Roseiflexus sp. RS-1: one gene and its partners. The protein of the gene in region 1 interacts with the protein of each later gene in a pairwise test. Links are inferred from orthologs where the notes say so. Each region holds a gene or a part of one and is shown in the gene's direction. Other genes may lie near its edges. The genes, in order: dnaE, dnaX and ROSERS_RS21315.

Region 1 (8,172 bases):
CCGCTGATGATTCGGTGTTCGCCTACGAACTGGCGAAAGCGGCGCCGCCGGGCGATGCCGCCGCCGAGTTGCTGGCGCGGACAGTTGCATACGAGAAGGTCGATGACCATACGACGCGCGCCGTTCTGCGCCCGGATTACGTTGGTCCAGCGTATTTCATGAGTTACTGGACTCCTCTGCCGCGCCATCTGCTTCGGGGCGTTGATCCAGTGCGGGTGCGCGAGAGTGAGTTCGCGCAACGTCCAGTCGGATACGGTCCTTATGCACTTGTCGAGCGAACTTCCACCGAACTGCGCTTCGAGCGCAATCCGTATTATTTCGGTCCGGCGCCTTCCGCGTCACGCCTGGTGATCCGCGCTTTTGCCGATCTTGAACTGTTGCGCGCCAATCTGCTCAACGGCAATCTTGACCTGGGATTTGCCGATCGCATTCCGCCGGCAATGCTGGATCGTTTCGCCAGCGATGCCAGCGAACAAACCTTGCAGGTAATGACCGTTCCCAACCCTATCTGGGAGCATATTGTGTTCAACCTGGATGTTCCAATCCTTCAGGATATTCGTGTGCGGCGCGCTATCGCATACGGTACGAACCGGCAGGCAATCGCCGATGCGCTGTTCGGCGGGCGGACACCGGTGCTGGACAGTTGGGTGCTGCCGGGGGATCAACTCGCCGCTCCGCCTGACCACTTGACCCGCTACCCCTACGATCCCGATCAGGCGCGACAGTTGCTTGAAGAGGCAGGATATGCCGATCCTGACGGCGATGGCATCCGTGCCACCGCCGAGGGGGTCGCACTGACGCTGCAATTGCTGACCACCCAGGGGAGTGCAGTGCGCAGCGAGATTGCCCGGCGATTCCAGCAGGATATGCACGCCCTCGGTATCGAAATCGAGATCAACGAAGCCCCATCCGAAGAGATGTTCGATGCCGACGGTCCTCTCTACCTGCGACAGTTCGATCTGGCGCTCTTTGGATGGATTGCCGGAGCAGAGCCGGGCGGATTGCAACTCTGGAGTTGCGCTGCGGTTCCCTCTGAGAGCAACGGGTATCGCGGCGAAAACTTCGCCGGTTGGTGCTTCCGCGATGCCGATCGCGCCGTGCGAACCGCCGATACAACCCTTGATCCGGTCGAGCGCGCAGAAGCATATCTGCGTCAGCAGCAACTCTGGACACAGGAACTGCCAGCGCTGCCCCTCTTTCAGCGGTTGAGCATCGTCGCGGCAAACCCCGGCGTCGAGGGGCTTTCGCCCGACGCCCTTGCCCCTGTGACGTGGAATGTATCGGCGTGGAAGCGGAAGTAAACCTTCGTTTCCACGCTCAACCCCCGGCGCTTATCCGTTGCAACGCCTCCTGTGGGCTGCGAACGGTTGCAACATCGCTGATCGCAATGCCCTGCTGCGTCAGAGTGAGCGCCACTTTCGACGAAATACCGCTCAACGTCACGTCGCATCCGAGCAGTTTCAGCGCCTGCGCTGTATCGACGATCGCTTTCGCAACCATCGAATCGACGGTTGTCACCCCCGAAATATCGATGATGATGTGGTGTACACGCTCGCTGTGCGCCGCTTCGAGCAGGCGTTGCATCAGCGCCGACGCGCGCCGACTGTCCACATGCCCGACGATCGGCGCGAACAGGACGCCATCGGCAAGCGCGATGGCGGGTGTTTCGAGCGTGGCGACCAGTGCGAGCAGGCGACGCTGTTCTTCAAGTTGGGTCTGCTGCGCAGCATTGGCTTCCGCCAGCGATTCCACCAGCGTCTCTGCCCGCATCCGGGCTTCTTCCGCCTGCCGCCGCGCTTCTTCCGCCTGCCGCGCGGTTGTGCTCAGAATGGCGCGCGCCAGCAGCATCAGACCGACCACAACCGTGTAGACGATAAGATTGAGCACGTCGAGATACGGTCCGCTCCATCCCGTGCGCATCCCCATCAGAAGAACGCCAGCGATAGCAACCCCAATCACCCAGGGCGGGGAGAGCAGTACCAGCGCCAGCGCTGGCGGAACAAGGAGATTGGGTCGGTACACTGTTTCAACATCGACCGAGCCAACAACGATGAGCAAAACGAACACAATCACCAGCACGTGCCGCGCCTGCTCCCAACCGCGCAGATACGCCGCCAGCAGAAGCACTGTGATCAGCAAACTGATCAGACTGACGACAACCCGTGACCATTCGCCAGCAAACGCCGATAGTGCGCCATAGATCAGCGCGCTCGCGCCGATCAGGGCGCAGATGGCGATGAAACTCTGTCGCTGGGTGATAGTGATAGACATACCACGCTTCCTTTCGGTTGAGGAGGGACGCGGGGCGGATAGCACTATTTTGTTAAGTATCGCAAAAAAGCAACTGTTTCGCAATCATGAAACCACCTCTCTGCGTCCATGGCATCCTGATACTATCCACAATAATCTCTTACACATCCACAGGTTATCCACTTCACCGATCTCGCATGGGTGTGCTATACTTGCACTGTTGACGCCGACAATACCGGCTGTGCATTTGTTGTTATGTTGAGCCGCCGCATTCTGATGCGCTCTGACTGACACCTGCCCGAAACGGGATCGGCATATGCTGCTTTGCAGGGTATTATTTGATTGAATTGTCAATTCCAGGTGTAAAGCATTTCAATCTGTATATCGCCAGGCTTTGCGGAGCACTCCTATGAACGATTTTGTCCATCTGCATGTTCACTCCGAATACAGTCTGCTCGATGGCTACGCTGCCACAAGCGCCATCGCTGCGCGCGCCGTCGAATTGGGGATGGACAGCATCGCCCTGACCGACCATGGCGTGATGTATGGCGTCATGGAGTTCTATGCCAGCGCAAAAAAAGCGGGCATCAAGCCGATCATCGGGCTGGAAGCGTACATGGCGCCCGGATCGCGCCGCGATGCAACGAGCCGTGGCGCGAAGAACTACTACCATCTGCTCCTGCTGGCGAAGGACGAGGTCGGCTACCGCAACCTGGTGCGCCTGACGACGCGCGCCCACCTCGATGGCATGGGGAAGGGAGTCTTTGCCCGACCGCGCATTGACCGGGAACTGCTGGAGCAGTATCACGACGGCTTGATCGTCACATCCGCATGCATCGCTGGCGAAGTCATCCAGCGACTGACCGAAAAGCAAAAGGATCAGGCGCGTGAAATCGCCGCCTGGTACCGCGACCTGCTTGGACCCGACAACTATTTCCTCGAACTGCAACTGCACGAGAACACGCCGGAGCTTGAAGAGATCAACGATGAACTGGTGCGTATCGGGAAGGAACTGGGGATTCCGCTGGTGGTCACCAACGACACGCACTTTGTCCGTCCGGAAGACCTCGAAGCCCACAAGATGATCCTGGCGCTCGGCTACAACATGACCCTCAAGGAGTTGTGTGCGAAGAACTATCAGATGGACGCCACCTACCACATCATGTCGGGCGAAGAGATGTGGCGCCGGTTTAAGAAATACGGTACGACGCCGCTCGAAAATACACGCCGCATTGCCGAGCGCTGCAACCTGACCCTGGAGTTCGGGCGCGTCCAGCTGCCGACGATTGATATCCCCGAAGGACACGATGCCGCCTCCTATCTTCGCCTGGTGTGCGAGGAAGGATTGATGCGCCGCTTCAATGGTCATCCGCCGGAAGAGTACGTCAAACGCCTGGCGTATGAGCTCGATGTGATTAACCAAACCGGCTTCCCCGACTATATGCTGATTGTCTGGGACTACGTCAAGTTTGCGCGGGCGCGTGGCATTCCCTGCCTGCCGCGCGGGTCGGCGGGCGCATCGTTGATCCTCTACTGCCTGGGCATTACCGATGTCGATCCGGTGAAGAACAAACTCCTCTTTGAGCGCTTCCTCAGCCCGGAACGCCTGGAGATGCCGGATATCGACATCGATTTCGCCGATAGCCGCCGCCACGAGGTGCTGGAGTACATCGCGGCGAAGTATGGGCGCGAGAACACGGCGCAGATCATCACCTACGGTACGCTCGGCGCCAAAGCCGCCCTGCGCGACATCGGGCGCGTCCTGGAGATTCCGTTGAATGAGGTGGATCGCGTTGCCAGACTCATCCCGGCGCTGCCGGTCGGAACCACGATTGCGCAGGCGCTTGAACGGGTGCCGGAGTTGAAACAGATCTACACGACGAACCCGGACCTGGCGCGGCTGATCGATTGGGCGCAGAAAGTCGAAGGGCGCATGAAAAGCGTCGGCACGCATGCCTGCGGTGTGGTCGTCAGTCGCACGCCGCTCGAAGACATTGTGCCGCTGCAACGCACCACAAAGGACGAGAACGCGCTCATGGCGGCGTTCGAGGGTCCAACGTTGCAGAAGATGGGTCTGCTGAAGATGGACGTGCTCGGATTGACCAATCTCTCGGTCGTCGCCGAGGCGCTGGAGTATATCGCGCAGACGACCGGCAGAAAAATGGAACTCGCCGATATTCCGCTTGATGACCCGAAGGTGTTCGAGGCGCTCAGCCGCGGTGAAACAACGAACGTGTTCCAGCTCGAAAGTCCGGGCATGACACGCTATCTGATGCAACTCAAGCCGACCCGCGTCGAAGACCTGTACGCGATGGTCGCCCTCTATCGCCCCGGTCCGCTCGAGCAGATCCCGGTCTATATTCATAATAAGAATAACCCGCAGGATATTAAGTACCTCCATCCCATCCTGAAACCGATCCTCGAAGACACCTATGGCGTGATCGTCTACCAGGAACAGATCATGCGCCTGCTCCAGGAGGTCGCCGACTATACCCTCGGTCAGGCGTACATCGTCATCAAAGCCATCAGCAAAAAAGACAAAAAGTTGATGGCGGAGAACGAGGTGAAGTTCAAACAGGGGTGTCTCCGCAAAGGATTGACCCAGGAGCAGGCGGATCAGTTGTGGGACCTGATCCTGCCGTTCGCCGGGTACTCGTTCAATCGACCGCACTCGACTCTCTACGGTCTGCTCAGTTATCAGACCGCCTGGCTCAAGGTGAACTATCCGGTCGAGTACATGGCGGCGGTGTTGAAGGGCGCCGGCGGTGTGACGGAAGATATTGCCAAGGCGGTCAATGAATGCCGTCAGCGCGGCGTTCCGGTGCTCGGTCCCGACATTAATGCCAGCGCACTCGATTTCACCATCCGCGAATTTCGCGATCCGTCCGATGGTCAGATCCGGCGCGGCATCCTGTTCGGGCTGGCAGCGATCAAGAATGTGGGCGCCGGACCGATCGAGGCGATCCTGCGCGAGCGCGACGCGAACGGTCCGTTCCGCTCGCTGGACGATCTGTGCGAACGGGTGGACCGTCACGCCTTGAACAAACGGGTGCTCGAAAGCCTGATCAAAGCCGGTGCGCTCGACCCGCTCCCCGGCACGCGCCGGCAGAAGCTGGCGATCCTCGACACGGCGCTGGAGGCGGGCGCACGCGCTCAGAAGAACCGTGAAACTGGACAGATTGACATGTTCGGCAATATCGTCGCCGATACGGACGCCTCGATCAGTGCGATCCCGCTGCCGACGATCAACGAGACCCCTGATGATCGGAAAGAGCAACTGGCATGGGAAAAAGAATTGCTTGGCGTCGTCTTTTCAAGCGACCCGCGTAAAGTGGCGCTGGCGGATGCCGCCATCGACAATCGCGTGCCGCTTGCCGCGCTCCGCGACCCGGAAGGGTTGCAGGAATATATGGGCAAGGTGCATACCTTTGCTGGCATGCTGACGCGCGTTCGCGCAATTTCGACAAAAAAGGGCGACTCAATGCTGGTTGCGGCGCTCGAAGACGAACATGAAGATGTTGTCGAACTCGTCGCCTTTCCCAAAGCCTGCGAAAAATACCGCGATCTGCTCCGTCAGGACGCGCTGCTCGTTGTGCAGGCAAAAGTCGATGAGCGTAATGGCGTCGTGCAACTGGTGCTCGAACAGGCGGCGCACCTCGACCTGTCAGCAGCTGCGCTGCCGCCAGATGCGCCTGAAATGGATCTCGAAGGACTGGCGGAGGAGGATGACGGCGTTGTTCCCCCGGAGATCGTTCCATATGCGACAGCGCCAGATGAAACGGCGCGCCCTGTCGCGCCATCCGTTCCTGCAACCGCAGCGGCGACACCGCCAGAGTCTCCCTCTGCAGAGGTGGGGTCTACATCCCCATCGCCAACTCCGGCTGCGCCGCCGGTAACCACCCCTATTTCGATCATCAAACCGCATGCTACATCCCGCCCACGACCATCTGCAGCGCCGAACGGGAACGGGCACGACCATCATCCGCCGCAGACCAACGGCGGATCTGCGCAGGGACGTACCATGCGCCTGCGTTTTCGTCGCACCGGCGATCACGACTCAGACATCCGCCTGATGCAGCACATCTACGATCTGCTGCGTGGACGCGACGGCTCGGATCAGGTTGTGATACAACTGGACACTGCCGATCGTCGGGTGCTGCTGCGCATGCGTCGGACGATCACGTGCGATGAGGGATTGATCGGCGCGCTGCGCGATACGCTCGGACCGGAGTGCGTTTCGGTGGAATAGCAGGGGCGTAGCCGCGCTGCGCCCATACAGGCGAAGCGAGCGCGTCCGGCGTCGAGGGGCGCATCAGCGCTGCGGGGGCGCGGTAGGGGCGCTGCGCTGCGCCCGGACAGGCGGCATTGTTCCCCAGATCTGCCCGAAACCTGTGCAGGCACAGTACAAAACTGTGCAACCAAAATACAACCTCCTCAGGTTGGAAGGTTGTTTTATGGCTTTCTTATGCTATAGAACCCTGTCTCGGGAAAAGATGAAAGGAGGATGAGAAATCTTTTCAAAATCTGTTCAAAACATTGACAAAGGGTTGTGAACGATATATAATCATCGTGAAACAAGGGCGAGGTAAACAGCCTCACGGGAAGAGAAAAGAGGTTCTTCCATGGTCAACCAATCCTCTGATGAGTACATTCGCACAACAGCCGCCATCCCCCGCACCGACACTCCAGACGACCATGTTCTGATCGCGGCAATCGCACAGGGAGACAGCAGCGCGCTCGAGACGCTTTACGACCGCTATTCGTCTGTGGTCTACCGCATGGCGCTGCGTATGTTGAAAAATCGCGAACTCGCAGAAGAGGTTGTCCAGGAAGTTTTCTGGCGCGTCTGGCGCCGTAGCGCAAGTTTTGACATCGAGCGCGGGCGTGTGGCGCAGTGGTTGTTCGGCATTGCGCATAACCTGTGCATCGATGAGTTGCGCCGCATGCGCGCCCGCCCGACTCAGGTCTATGAGGATGTTGATCATCCTGTGATCCAGCAACTCGCCGATGATCAGATTGATGTGCCGGAAGCAGCGTGGGCGTTTGAACAGCGGCGCGTTATCCGTGACGCACTCGATCACCTTCCCGATACGCAACGCGAGGCAGTTGAACTGGCATACTTCGGCGGGTTGTCGCACCAGGAAATCGCCACGAAACTGAATCGACCGCTCGGAACGATCAAGACGCGTGTGCGCCTGGGGCTGCAGAAACTCGGTGCGCTGTTAACAGCGCGCGGTCTCCAACCAGGAGATGCGTCGTAAGAGCAACTGGTTCTCTCTCTGACCTGCACCATAGATGACTTCACTGCAAAAACGCACCGCTGAGACGCCGAGCGCACAGAGAACTTCGAAAACGAAGTGTATGCGCGGCGAAGCATGGTGCGCTGGAGTGGCTCGCTCTGGCATCTTCCTCTGCGAACGCTGCGTCTCAGCGGTGAAATAGCCTTTTTGCAATGGACCCATATATGCATAGTCTGGTGTCCTGCACGCAACCAGCCTGGCGGCTAAAGTGGAAGCCAGTATTCGCCCGATAGCCCGGCAGATCATTGAAAGTATGCGGCTCTGTCTGCGAATCTGACGGGCTTTGAAGAAACGTTCCGCTCTTGTAGCTTCCGTTCGCGTCGTGCCTTTCTCGGGAGGGTGTAGCGTCTGTTCGCCGCACCCTTCCGTTGTGTGTGGCAGAACGGCAGTCCCTCGAAGATTTGCGCGATCACGCGCCATCCCCCCGAACCCTCCACTCGCGGGCGGAAAGGAAGGCTTTGACTCCGATTGTGTCCAGGTCGGCGGGGCGGCATGGACGGTGGAACAGGATGGAGCGTCGGATTCAGTCCACGTAAGCGTTTTCGAGGCGAATGGTGTTTGAGGTGCAGCGCATCCCAGACCTGGTCTGACAGTTTCCTGAGTTTTTGGTTCTACTAGTACA
Region 2 (6,616 bases), 1.8 Mb from region 1 along the record:
GATCGAATGGCGCGTCACCGATCAGGCGCCATCGGCGGATGGGCGCCCCGGATTCTGGGCGGGAAACCGATGTACCTGGCCACTGACGACCTTTGTGGAGGATGCCCCACGCATCCGCGCACTGACTGAAAGCGCCGGATTATCAATGCCAAATGTGGGCGCCTACGTCACCTGCGATGATCTGCCGGCGGTTGAGCGGGCGTTGCAGGGGACGGCAGCACTGGGAGCGCCGGGTGTCCGGATCAACGTACCGCGTTACGATGGAACGTCCCCCTACCTGCCGCTCCGTGAGCGCAGTCGGGCACAGTACCGCGAGGTGGCGGCGATGGCGCGTCGCTACGGCGTGCGCGCCTTGATCGAAATCCATATGGGCAACATCACGCCGAGCGCCAGCGCTGCCGCCGCATTTCTGGAGGGTTTCGATCCACGTGATGTGGGGGTCATCCACGATGCTGGCAACATGGTGTACGAGGGGTACGAACAGTACCGGTTAGGGCTGGAAACGCTCGGACCATACCTGGCGCACGTTCACATCAAGAATGCGCGCTGGGAGCGTACCGGAACGCGCGCAGACGGCAGCGTGGAATGGCGCGCAACGTTCGCTCCGCTCCGCAAAGGGATTGCCGATCTTTCCGGGCTCATGCGGGCGCTGCGCGCGGTTGGCTACGATGGGTGGCTCTCGTTCGAGGATTTCTCCACCGAACGACCGACTGCTGAACGGATCATCGACAACCTGGCATACGTCCGGCATCTGCTGGCGGCGTAATCGCTGGCGTTCGGGTTCGCAGGACACATGCAAAGCAGGCGAAGGGGTTGCCTTCGCCTGCTCTCTTGTGGATGCACCATCGGCTACTGTGACGCGCCACTGCCCGTTTCGCCGCCCGATGGAGGCATCGGCGCCGACGGCGGTGTCGCTGGCAGCGTCGGTTGCTCCGGTTTCTTCCCGCCGCGCGTGATCTTGCGCCAGCTCCAGCGCCCGAACAGAACCACCGGCAACCAGACCGGCGTCCAGATACCCAGAACGATCAGCAGGTTCACCAACCCCTGCCCGAATTCGAGCAGGCCGCGCAACGCCTCACGCGCCACATTGATCGGCTGCCATGCATCTTCCTCGATGATCGACGGCGGCGGCGGCACGGGGCGCAGTTCTGCGGTGATGGTCGACATGGCTGCGCTGCGTTGCAGGTATTGCATCCGCCCCTTGATCCGCTCAATCTGCTCCTGAACATCGCTCAACGCCTGGTTCACACGCAGCGCATCTTCAACCTTGTCGGTACGCTGCAACAGGTCGAATAGACGGTCACGCGTCGCTTCCAGGTTGCGTAGCCGCGACTCGAGATCGACATACTCTTCGGTGACATCTTCGCCACTGATATTACGGCTCAACACCTTCTTCGCCAGCCCTTCCACGCCGCTGAGCGCCTCATCGAAACGCGCCGCAGGCACGCGGAAAACGATGGTTGACCGCATCGCGTCGCCGGTGCCATACGTTTCTGTGCTCACCACAAAGCCGCCGAGTCGCGCCGCTGTCTGGCGAATGGCCGCTTCCGCTTCGCCAACGTTCACCACTTCCAGGGAAATCGAGGCATTCTTGATGATCAGACGGTCTGATGCCGGGATGTCCTGCGAGGGCGCAGGTTCAGGCGCTGCGCCACTGCCGCGTTCCAGCGCCGGCGCCCCGGCGGCTGGCGCTGCCGTCGGTATTGGAACAAACTCAGGCTGAGCTGGCTGACTTGCCGGTAATGACGCTACACTGCACGAAACCAACGCCAGCGCCGACACGACAACGATGATGATGAATCTGATAGAAGCCATGGTCGTGCCCTCCTGGTGAGTTCGATTGACGCTGCGACAAGGGAGAAGCGTGTGTGATGCAAGCGGCCGCTCTTACGCGCTTGAACCTGTCGTCATGCATATAAACGCGCGATCAGGGAATTTTGTTCCGGGATCGGATGCCGATGTTGATCGGCATGATATGGTCTTTGAAGAAATAATCCGCTCTCGTCCGCGCAGGCGGGCTTCGCCTCGCCTGGCCGAGGGATTTAGCCCCACACGGCTCATTCAGCATGGCGGATGTGTAGCAGTTCCCATAGAGGTTGAACGCTCCCAGAATTGCACGCCCCACACGGCGACCGAAATGAATTTCGGTCTACGAGAGAAGTAATCCGCCATCGTCCGTCGTCGGGCATAATGCGGGCTAAAGCCCTCCCTGAGCGCGTGGAAGCCCCTGCGGGGCTGGAGCGTCTCTGCCGGGGTGCACGCCGGAGGCGTGCGCACCTGAGGTGGCGTCTCTCCTATTCCGGAAGGAAGGCGCACGATTCTCGCCCGCGCAGGCGGGCTTCGCCTTTCATAGCCGAGGGCTTATGGTCCTTGAAGAAATAATCCGGTATAGCCCGCGCAGGCGGGCTTTGCATTCCATAGCCGAGGGCTTATGGTCTTTGAGTAAATAATCCGCTACAGCCCGCTCTAGCCCGCGCAGGCGGGCTTCGCCTCGCATAGCCGAGGGCTTCAGCCCCACGGCTAGCGCGGTAGAGCGGAATAAATGCTCAGTCTCCATCAGCCCGACGGCTTGTGCGGTAGAGCGGATTTAATGCTCAATCTCCATCAGCCCCACGGCAAGGAGCAAATACCGGATTATAGCCCTGTCTAACAAGACCAATCTTTGCGAGAACTGCTATAAATTCTCAATCTCCATGATATGATGCCCTCGCTCCCAGGAGAAATATGAACACGTACCCGACGCCACAGGTTTGCCCCTCAGGAGCGCCTCAGGTATAATGCCCCAGAGATCAAACGCGGAGCAGACAGGCATGACCGTACAGGCGCTCTACCGCCGCTACCGATCACAGACGTTCGATGAGTTGATCGGGCAGGAACACGTTGTCCGCACACTCCGGAACGCGATTGCGGAGGGCCGGGTTGCGCATGCCTACCTGTTCACCGGTCCGCGCGGCGTCGGTAAGACGACCGTTGCGCGTCTGCTGGCGAAGGCGGTCAACTGCACCGCGCCGCCGGCAGAACGTCCGTGTGGCGTGTGCGAGTCGTGCCGCGCTATTGCCGAAGGACATGCTGTTGACGTGATCGAAATGGACGCTGCATCGCACACGAGCGTCGAAGATGCGCGCGAGATCATCGAGCGCGTGCAGTTCCGCCCGGCAGTTGCGCGCACCAAGGTCTACATCATCGACGAAGTGCATATGCTCTCGACGGCGGCGTTCAATGCGCTGTTGAAGACGCTCGAAGAGCCGCCGCCGCACGCGCTCTTCATCCTGGCGACGACCGAGGTCCACAAGGTGCCGGCGACGATCCTGTCGCGCTGTCAGCGTTTCGTCTTCAACCGCCATACCGTTGCCTCGATTGCGGCGCACCTGCGGTCGATCGCGGCTCAGGAAGGCGTCACTCTGGAAGCGGGCGTCGCCGAAGCGATTGCCCGCGCCGCTACCGGCAGTATGCGCGATGCGCTCAGTGTGCTCGACCAGTTGATGGCATACGGTGGCGGAACCATATCGCTCGAACAGGTGCGGAACCTGCTTGGCGCCGGCGAAATGCAGGAAGTGACGGCGCTGGCGGACGCACTGATCGCCGGTGATCTGCCGGGCGCGCTGCAGGTGATCGCCAATGTCGCCGCTGCGGGCGCCGACCTGCGTCAGTTTACCCGCGATCTGGTCGAGCGGCTGCGCGCCGTGATGCTGCTCCGCGCTGGCGCCGATCGTTCGCTCCTTGATGTTGCCGAAGAAGAAGCAGTGCAGATCGAGCGTCAGGCGCACAGCGCTGATCTCGGCGCCCTGATGCGTTGGGTCAAACTGTTCAGCGAACTGGATTACCAGTTGCGCGTCAGTTCCTATGGTCAACTCCCGCTCGAACTGGCGGTTATCGAGGCCGTGATCGCACCGGCGCCGGCAACGGCAATGGCAGGCGCCCCGACTGTTGCATCGCGTCCCGTTGTTCGCCCCGAACGCAAAACGCCGCCGTCTCCCCCGGCAGTACAACCAACGACCGGAACATCCGGCACCCCCCCCATCATCGAGACCGCGTCCCCTTCCGGTGCTTCACCCGTTGCCGAACCAGCGCCCCAACCCGGTATTCCGGCAGACATGGCAACCCCCCAGACGTCGCCACCCCAGCCGGTTGCGCCAGACGACCCGCGCATCCAGCATCAGGCGCAAACCCGGCGCGCGTCCGAACCGCCGGTCGAAACCGGCGAAGGCGTGGCCGCCGCGAATGCCGATGCCGCCGCGCTGGAACAGATCGAAAGCATCTGGCACAACATCACGCGCGATGTGCGCGTTCACGACAAAACCCTCCAGGCGTTACTCAACAGCGGCGTTCGCCCGGTCGATGTCAAGGATGGCACACTGATCCTGGAAGTGCCGAGCGAGTGGTTTGTTGCCAGGCTGGAGAAGCCGGCGGTACGCCAGATCGTCGAGCAGGTGATCAGCAAACACATGGGCACGATGTTTTCCATTCGCTGCGTTGTCGAAGCGCAGCGGCGCGAGAATCCCGGCGCTCTGCGCGAGCAGATCCGTGCAACGCGCAAAGATCCGCTCGTTCGCGCAGCGCTCAACATTTTCGACGCCGACATTATTGCTGTGGAAGATCCGAATGCATAATCAAGGAGCACCCGCATGAACCCGCGACAACTGGAACAGATGGCTCGCCAGATGCAGAAGGAGATGATGCGCATCCAGGAGGAACTGGCGAATACGACAGTGGAAGGAACAGCAGGCAGTTATGTGACCGTCACCATGAACGGTCATCGTGAGATCAAATCGATCAAGCTCGCGCCGGAAGTGGTCGATCCCGACGATGTCGAAACGTTGCAGGACCTGATCGTTGCCGCCATCGCCGATGCCAGCAAAAAAGCGCAGGAACTGGCGGAACAGCGTCTCGGACCGCTGGCTGGCGGCATGAAGTTGCCGGGTTTCTAGAGGGGCGCCTGGAAGCGCACACCTGTCCGTATGCACCAGACGCACGACATCCAGATCCTGCCCGCGCCGGTCATCCGTCTGATCGAGGAGCTCAACCGGTTGCCCGGCGTAGGTCCCAAAACGGCATCGCGCCTGACCTTCTTCCTGCTGCGTGCGCCCGATGACCTGCCGCTTGCCCTGGCGCACGCTCTGACAGCGTTGAAGCAACAGGTGCAGTTGTGTTCGCGCTGCTATTTCATCACCCAGGGTGATCTGTGCGCCATCTGCGCCAACCCTGCACGTGATCAGCGTGTTATTTGCGTGGTCGAAGAACCGCTCGATGTGGTGGCGATCGAACGCACTGGCGTGTACCGTGGGTTGTACCACGTGCTGCATGGGCGCATTGCGCCGCTCGAAGGGATGAACCGCGAGGATATCTACTTTGACGAACTCCTCGACCGGGTGCGCGCCGAGCCGGTTGAGGAGGTGATTATCGCCACCAATCCGAACCTGGAAGGCGAAGCGACAGCATTTCACCTGCAACGCGCCCTGGCGCCGCTCGGCGTGCGCGTGACCCGCCTGGCGCGCGGATTGCCCACCGGCGGCGACCTGGAGTGGGCCGACCCCGGCACGCTGGGTTCGGCGCTCGAAGGGCGGCGCGAGATGTAGGGCGCTACGAAATGGTCAGATTTTCAAGCGATGGGAGCGCGACGATCCAGATCTGACCGGCGTTGAACGCGATCTCGTTCCCGGAAGCGTCAAGGAAGAGCAGACGATCCTCTGGCGCACCCTTTTGCCACGTCACCTCACGCTCGACGCCATCCATAAAGACGCGCGCCTTGCCGCTGCCGATCACCATTTGCTCGATCCGTCCTTTGTCATCGCCGGGGATGGGCTTCTCTGGAACTTCCATCACAACCACATTCTTCACCCGCAGTTGCTGCCCGGTCACCGCATCGATTGCCGGGCGCCCGCGGCGCAACCGCAGATAACTGTTAGTCGCCGGGTCATACGTCCATCCTGCCGGGTCTTCCCGATAGATGAAAAAGTACTCGATCCGTCGGGCAGGCGGGCGCGCATCGGGCGGGGCGTCCGGCTTGAAGAGAAAGCCAATCTCCGGATCGCCGAACGGCTCCGGCGCAAGATCGCGCAACGCCCGTTCGAGCGCAGCGCTGTCGGTGTACAGATTGTGCGGCGCAGAACGTTGCGCGATGCGCGCAAAATAGACGCTCCTGTTCTGGAACAGCGCATCGACATCCACCAGGCTCGTCGTATTCCGAAGAGTTTCCAGCGCCTGCGGCGCACCACCCGCGTGCACGTACAGACCGCGAAACTCCATTGCCCATTGCACAAAGTAGAGCCGTGCGCTGCGCACCGGACCAATCGATGAGGCCTCCGGCGTGATGCCCGGAGCATAAACCGCCATAAAGCGGGTCAATCCAAACTCTGCCAGCGCCTCGAACACCACTGCCGCCTTGTCGAGACCCGACTGCGGATATGCATTGGGATGATTGTCGATCATCACCACAATCGGGCGTTGCCGGAGAGCGCCACGCGCCAGCGCCGGCGCGCCGGTGATCGGATCGAGCGTCACAACCGTCGGCGCGGCGGTCGGCGCGGACGTTGGCACGCTGGTCGGCGCGGCGGTCGGCGCGGACGTTGGCGCACCGGTCGGCGCAGCGGTCGGCGCGGACGCTGGCGCGCTGGTC
Region 3 (6,666 bases), 5.1 Mb from region 1 along the record:
GTAGGTGATGCCGCCCAGCACCGGCGTTCCAACCCCCGGCGCTTCGTGCGGGTCGAGCACGTCGAGATCGAAACTGAGATGAAAACCGCTCGTGCCAGCGCTAACGTGCAGGATCGCTTCTTCCATTACTGCCGCCATGCCACGCCGGTCAATATCGTGCATGGTAAAGACACGCACACCGGAGGTGCGCAGCAGTTCACGTTCGCCGTCATCGAGGTTCCGTACTCCAACCAGCGCTGCATCTCCCGGACGAAGAACCGGGATCCGTCCGATCAGTCCGGTCAACATTGGATGCCCGCGTCCGGTCAGAACTGCCAGACCCATGCCGTGAATATTTCCCGAAGGGGTCGTCTCTGGTGTATTATAATCGCCGTGGGCGTCGAGCCAGATAACGCCGATGCGCCGGTTGTGCGCCACACCCGCAACCGAACCGATCGACAGACTGTGATCGCCGCCGAGTATGATCGGCAGCGTATTGCTGGAGATGACGTCGCGCACCTGTTGCGCCAGGTCGCGCACAACGCCGACGATCGGTTGCAGGTAGCGCAGCGGTTCATCCGCAACCGGAGGTTCGATCTGCTCTGCCAGCGGCACGGCGAGGTTGCCAAGGTCGCGCACCCGGTAGCCCAGCGCTGCGATCCGCTCACGCAGACCTGCATACCGCATGGCGCTTGGTCCCATATCGACGCCGCGCCGTCCTGCGCCAAGGTCGAGCGGCACGCCAATGATTGCAATATCGCGCATACGTGTGGAGGAAGAGTTGATGGAGCGTTTCTTTCAGTATCTGAACATCTTTCCCATGCCACTCTGGCTGGCAATGATGTTTGCCCCCAATCATCCATTGACCGAGCGGATGAGTCGTCCTGGTGCGCTGTTTATTGCTGGCTTGAACTATGTTGTGGCGCTGGCGCTGGCGGTGCGACGCGGGCAACGCGAGGGCGCTTCGCTTGATTTTACATCACTTGAGGGAATTCGCAAGGGCTTGAGTTCGCCGGAAGGTGCGGCAGCAGCCTGGGCGCACATGCTCGCGCTCGATCTGTTCAGCGGTGCGTGGATTTATCGTGAGTGCCGCCGCCTGAACGCGCCAGCCCGGGTGCGCATTCCCTCCCTCTTTGCCACCCTGATGGCCGGTCCGGCCGGATTGATGGGGTTTTTGATCTGGCGCCTGCGTTTGCCTGCCTATCACCCGCCAACCGATAATAATCCATAGTATCAGGAGCCAGGTGACATCGCGCACATGCCCGGTCTTCGAGCAACGCGGCCAGCAGTGCGCATGACACATTCCTTCGTCAGGAAGACGCCCTACTGCCCGCGTGAGACATCATCGGGATCGATTCCCATGTCTCGCAGACGCTTACGCAGTGCATGCAGGCGTTCTTCGGCTTGTGCCCGCGCCGCTGCTTCGCGACGCGCCTGTTCCTCCGCCGCTTCGCGCGCCGCTGCTGCCCGCCGGGCGCGCTCCTCCGCCGCTGCTGCCTGGCGCATCACCGTCACATAGTCTCCAATTTCCCCGCTGTGCCTGTCGTAGCATACCACGCCGTCGCCCCGCACCCCCAGCCACAGGTCGGCAATCTCCAGATGCACCCGCCCACTCGCGTCCGGTTCCCGCAACCGGTACGCCCCCGCTTCCAGACGATAGTCGAGCAGGTGCAGTCGTCGCTCCTCGCCCTGCCCTACATCGTCCACGATCACGTACTGCGCCACTCCCGCCCGTGCGTAATGGTTCACCTTGATCACCACATCATTCTCGCGCGTCTCCGGCGAAACGATCTCGATGATCAGCGCCGGACGCGCCCCTTCGACCGCAACCTCGAACGTGCTCCAGTCTTGCCGCTCTGCAATACCGGGGATAACCATGATATCCGGTCCGTGGGGACGTAGATTGGGGATGTCCCACGCGATCCGTATATTGCTGAGGACGATAGCGCGACCAGATGGCTCCAGTCGAGCGCGCAGCACGGAAGCGAGATACATCCGGTCAGTGGTGTGGCGATCGCTGCGCACGATGAAGTCGCCCACCTTCGGGTGCAGGACATCCTCCAGCGTGAGCGGCGCCTGTTCCAGGTTGTGAGGATCGTCGGAGGTCGGGCGCGGCACGAAGCGCCAGCCATAGCGGAACGGGTCAGCGTCAGCATCGGTAGGAGGAACCGGTTGTGTCGGTACGTTTGTCATAGGGCGTCCATAGAATTCGGCACGAAAGCGACACGCCGCCGGTTATGCCCGCGCCATCGACGGTGCAGGCTGCGCTTCGGATGAATGAGCGCTCACACGCAGCGCCGACGCAGCCAGCAGGATCAGCGCAATCCAGACTGCATCCGCCAGGAACAGGTGCACCAGTTGCATCCAGACGGGCGCCTGCAACGCAACGTTGACATACCCTGCAACCAGTTGCACCGCGTACAGCACGGTCAGCACAATCGCCAGGCGGCGCGTCGTTGCGCCCGGTCGCGCTGTGCTCGTGTACCATGCCGCCACCACGACGAACGCGCCAACGCCGATGGCGAGTGCAGGGTGCATCATGCGGATCGAGACGATTGCCGCCACCAGCGGCGCCAGGGCTTCCTCACTGCCGCCAGCGCGGGTGTGGGCAAAGAAGAGGGTGTCCCCCAGAGCGATGACTGCGCCGCTCATGCCGACCAGGATCAACCCGACCATACCGGTGATCAGCCAGGATGCGACGGCGCCCTGACCGCGCAGACGGATCGGTTCGCCGCCCGACGCCCACCATCCGGTCAGCGCAATACAGGCGATCAGAATAAATGTGTTCAACAGGTGTGCCGCCATCGAAACGGCGCGCGTCAGCGACGCATTGTGCGCCACCAGTTCGAACAGCACCAGCCCGGCGCCCAGCAGCGCTTCGGTGATGATGAACACCATCGATAGTTGCGCGCCGCGCCGGACGATATGACCTCGCGGGTATGCGCGATACGCCCACACGAGCATTCCAATCACCATCAGTAATGCGACGCCGCTGGTCAATCGATGGGTGAACTCGACGATGGTTTCAACTGCCGGGGCGCGTGGAATGACTTCGCCGTTGCACAGGGGCCAGTGACTGCCGCACCCTGCGCCCGACCCCGTTGCCCGCACAAACGCACCCCAGAGAATGACTAGCAGGTTGTAGATCAACACTCCCCACACATAGGTTGCAAAGCGATTGCGTGCCAGCATGACCGCTTCCTTTCCAGGCGCTTCGACTGTGCCTCGATAGTGCGGGCATTGTATACCCGAAGTAAGCGGATGGTCAAATATGTCATTCAAGACTGCCCACTGACCGCTTCCGCACGAGGACGTCAGGTATGGTACGATACAGTATCGGCGAAGCAGAAGACGTGGAAACAGCACTCAGGGAGTGAACGCATGACCGGCAGGCTTGCCCGCCGTGTGGCGGGTTTCGGCACAACCATCTTCACCGAAATGAGCGCGCTGGCGCTGGAGCGCGGCGCGATCAACCTGGGACAGGGCTTTCCTGATTTTCCAGGTCCGGCATTCATCAAGGAAGCGGCGGCAGCCGCGATTGCCGCCGACATCAACCAGTACGCCCCGATGCCCGGATTGCCTCGCCTGCGTCTGGCGGTCGCTGCGCAGTGGGAGCGTGACTACGGGCGTGCAGTGGACTGGCAGCGTGAAGTCACAATCACCAGCGGCGCAACCGAGGCGTTGTGCGATGCGCTGCTGGCGCTGATCGAGCCGGGCGATGCGGTCATCATTTTCGAGCCAGCGTATGATGCCTACGTACCCGACATTACCCTGGCAGGCGGCATTCCTCTACCAGTGCGTCTCTACCCGCCAGATCCCACCCACGCCACGTGGTGGTTCGACGAGGCGGAACTGCGCGCCGCGTTCAGGCGCAATCCGACGCTCATCATCGTCAACACGCCGCACAACCCGACCGGCAAGGTCTTCACCCGCGCCGAATTACGCCTCATCGCCGAACTCTGTCAGGATCACAACACCCTTGCGATCACCGACGAAGTGTATGACCGGCTGGTCTTCGACGGTGGCGCCCATGTGCCGCTGGCGACGCTCCCCGGCATGTGGGAGCGCACGCTCACCATCAACAGTGCTGGAAAAACCTTTAGCGTCACCGGATGGAAGATCGGCTACGCGGTTGGACCGGCGCATCTGAACCAGGCGTTGCGCCAGGCGCACCAGTGGGTGACGTTCGCCACATCGTCGCCATTGCAGGAAGCAGTTGCCGTCGCGCTGGAACAGGCGTCGGTCAACGGATACTACTGCGACCTGTTGCGCGACTATAGCGAACGGCGCACGCGGTTGCAGCAGGCGCTCGAGTCAGCTGGATTACCGACGCTTCCGGTTGAAGGCGCCTATTTCATCTCTGCCGACATCGGCGCACTGGGGTATGCCGACGACCGCGCCTTCTGCCGGTGGCTAACAACCGACATTGGCGTGGCAGCCATTCCCACCTCAGCGTTCTACAGTGACCCGACGGGCGCGCCCAACCTGGCGCGTTTCTGCTTCGCCAAGCGCCTGGAAACCATCGATGCGGCTGCCGAGCGCCTGGCAGCATTGCATACCCGTCTGTGACATCGATGCACTGGCAGTGGAACGGCTGGGTGAAACAGTTAACCTTTCATCAACGTCTAACCAACTGCCAGGAACACACAGGAGGAGAAACGCTTATGCGCAATGTGCGCATCCTGATACTGACAACCGACGCGGGGAGCGGACACCGGAGCGCCGCGCAGGCGATCGAGGCGGCGCTGTTGCACAACTACAGCCAGAGCGTGCAGGTTACCATCGCCAACCCGTTGCATGAACCATCGAGTCCCTCGCTGCTCCGGCATGCAGAAACATTCTACCTTTCAACTATCCAGCACGCGCCGGAACGGTATGACCGCGCGCACGCGCTCACCGATGCAGCGGCATATGCCGTGCTGTTGCGCAGCGCGATGGGGCTGGCTATCGGCGATGCGCTGCGACGACTGCTCGTGCGTCATGCGCCCGATGTCGTCATCAGCGTGTATCCGCTCTTTACTGCACTGGTCGCCGATGCCTATCGCGGGGTGCGGGGTCGTCCCGGATTGATCACGGTTGTGACCGATCTGGGGCATGTGCACCACACCTGGTTTTCGCCAGTCGACGACCTGTGCATCGTTCCAAATGCGCAGGTGCGCACACGCGCGCTGGGATGTGGTCTTGAGCCGCACCAGGTACGGATTGTCGGCATTCCAGTCCACCCGCGGTTTGCAGCGCCGCGCGCTGCGCCGGAGGATGTGCGGCGCGATCTGGGCTGGCGCACCGATCTGGTCACCGTGCTCATCTCCGGCGGCGGCGCCGGGGTCGGTCCACTGGCGGAACTGTCGATTGCTGCCGATGAGGCAAATGAACACATCCAGCTTGCCATCGTTACAGGTCACAACCGCGAACTTGCTGCGACGTTGCGCGCGCGCACCTGGAAGAATCCAACCCACATCTATGGCTTTGTTCCCATGGCGGACATGATGTATGCCGCCGACATCGTCGCCACCAAAGCTGGCGGTTTGAGCATTAGCGAAGCGCTGGCGGTGGGACGTCCCCTTCTGATCTATGGCGCTGCACCCGGACAGGAAGCCGGCAATCTGGAGTATGTCGTGCGCCGTGGCGCCGCGCAGTACACACCGGATGCGACACAGTTCGTCGCCGGAATACAGCGCTGGATCGAACGACCGGAAGCCCGGCGGGCAGCAGCCGATGCCGCGCGTGCCGCCGGAAATCCACTGGCAGCGTTTGAAATCGCCCGAATTGTACGCGACCTGGCGCTGTCCCGTGACGCTGCACCGCGTCTGGCGCCGCGCGTGTCACTGAGCGAGTGGTTGAGTTCGTGGCGATAAAACGAGAGAGGCGCCACCGTCGCCGCAATGACGCGGACGAAAAAAGGGGAGGCGCTGCCAGACAACGCCTCCCCTTCCTTTTGCGGAAAACCCACCGACGGGTTTAGAAGTCCATTCCGCCGCCGCCGGGGGTTGGCGTCGCCGGCTTCTCTTCCGGAATATCGGCGATCAGCGCCTCGGTGGTCAACAGCAGACCGGCAATCGACACCGCATTCTGCACCGCCGAGCGGGTCACCTTCACCGGGTCGATGATACCCATCTCGATCATGCTGCCAAACTCACCGGTCAGCACATTGTAGCCGATATTCTTGTCATTCTTTTCCTTCTGCAAGCGGCGCACCGTATCAATGATCACCGCGCCGTCCTCGCCAGCGTTACGCGCCAGCTGGCGCATCGGCTCCTCGAGCGCGCGGCGCAGGATCTGCACGCCATACTTCTCGTCCTCATACGTCACCTGGACGCGGTCGAGCGCCGGGATGGCATTGAGCAGCGCCACGCCGCCACCAGGCACGATGCCTTCCTCCACCGCCGAGCGCGCCGTCGAGAGCGCATCCTCAACGCGGTGCTTCTTCTCCTTCAACTCCGGCTCGGTTGCCGCGCCGACCTTCAACACCGCCACGCCACCTGCCAGTTTCGCCAGACGCTCCTGCAACTTCTCGCGGTCGAAGTCGCTGGTGGTCGTCTCGATCTGAGCGCGGATCTGCTCAATGCGGGCGCGGATTGCACGCTCATCGCCGCGACCCTCGATGATCGTCGTGTTGTCCTTATCCGACACCACGCGGCGCGCGCGACCCAGGTCTTCGACCGTTGCGCTATCCAGTTTGCGACCGAT

Evidence for each region.
Region 2: the proteins of dnaE (region 1) and dnaX interact in binary tests that used the Escherichia coli proteins (3 or more experiments, as listed by UniProt). The link is inferred for Roseiflexus sp. RS-1 from one-to-one orthologs.
Region 3: the proteins of dnaE (region 1) and ROSERS_RS21315 interact in binary tests that used the Escherichia coli proteins (3 or more experiments, as listed by UniProt). The link is inferred for Roseiflexus sp. RS-1 from one-to-one orthologs.

What each region holds. Positions count from the first base shown.
Region 1 is NC_009523.1:102,561-110,732, reverse strand. Bases 2,262-6,699 are described here. They hold dnaE (DNA polymerase III subunit alpha), read left to right. Parts: upstream 2,262-2,659; coding sequence 2,660-6,499; downstream 6,500-6,699. Other genes in these bases: ROSERS_RS00455 (STAS domain-containing protein), read right to left, coding at 2,262-2,271. Also shown: ROSERS_RS00460 (peptide ABC transporter substrate-binding protein), read left to right, coding at 1-1,301; more of ROSERS_RS00455, read right to left, coding at 1,318-2,261; ROSERS_RS00445 (RNA polymerase sigma factor), read left to right, coding at 6,873-7,511. UniProt on the Escherichia coli protein: DNA polymerase III is a complex, multichain enzyme responsible for most of the replicative synthesis in bacteria. This DNA polymerase also exhibits 3' to 5' exonuclease activity. The alpha chain is the DNA polymerase catalytic subunit.
Region 2 is NC_009523.1:1,872,967-1,879,582, reverse strand. Bases 2,329-5,210 are described here. They hold dnaX (DNA polymerase III subunit gamma/tau), read left to right. Parts: upstream 2,329-2,810; coding sequence 2,811-4,610; downstream 4,611-5,210. Other genes in these bases: recR (recombination mediator RecR), read left to right, coding at 4,959-5,210; ROSERS_RS07930 (YbaB/EbfC family nucleoid-associated protein), read left to right, coding at 4,626-4,928. Also shown: ROSERS_RS07945 (sugar phosphate isomerase/epimerase family protein), read left to right, coding at 1-766; ROSERS_RS07940 (DUF4349 domain-containing protein), read right to left, coding at 850-1,815; more of recR, read left to right, coding at 5,211-5,576; ROSERS_RS07920 (DUF3048 domain-containing protein), read right to left, coding at 5,581-6,616. UniProt on the Escherichia coli protein: Part of the beta sliding clamp loading complex, which hydrolyzes ATP to load the beta clamp onto primed DNA to form the DNA replication pre-initiation complex.
Region 3 is NC_009523.1:5,175,777-5,182,442, reverse strand. What follows is about bases 2,523-5,454. They hold ROSERS_RS21315 (aminotransferase class I/II-fold pyridoxal phosphate-dependent enzyme), read left to right. Parts: upstream 2,523-3,360; coding sequence 3,361-4,548; downstream 4,549-5,454. Other genes in these bases: ROSERS_RS21310 (MGDG synthase family glycosyltransferase), read left to right, coding at 4,644-5,454; ROSERS_RS21320 (COX15/CtaA family protein), read right to left, coding at 2,523-3,171. In the rest of the region: rocF (arginase), read right to left, coding at 1-744; ROSERS_RS21330 (ABA4-like family protein), read left to right, coding at 764-1,210; ROSERS_RS21325 (Uma2 family endonuclease), read right to left, coding at 1,303-2,172; more of ROSERS_RS21320, read right to left, coding at 2,215-2,522; more of ROSERS_RS21310, read left to right, coding at 5,455-5,834; groL (chaperonin GroEL), read right to left, coding at 5,938-6,666. UniProt on the Escherichia coli protein: Shows aminotransferase activity with methionine and histidine as substrates, and to a lesser extent also with phenylalanine.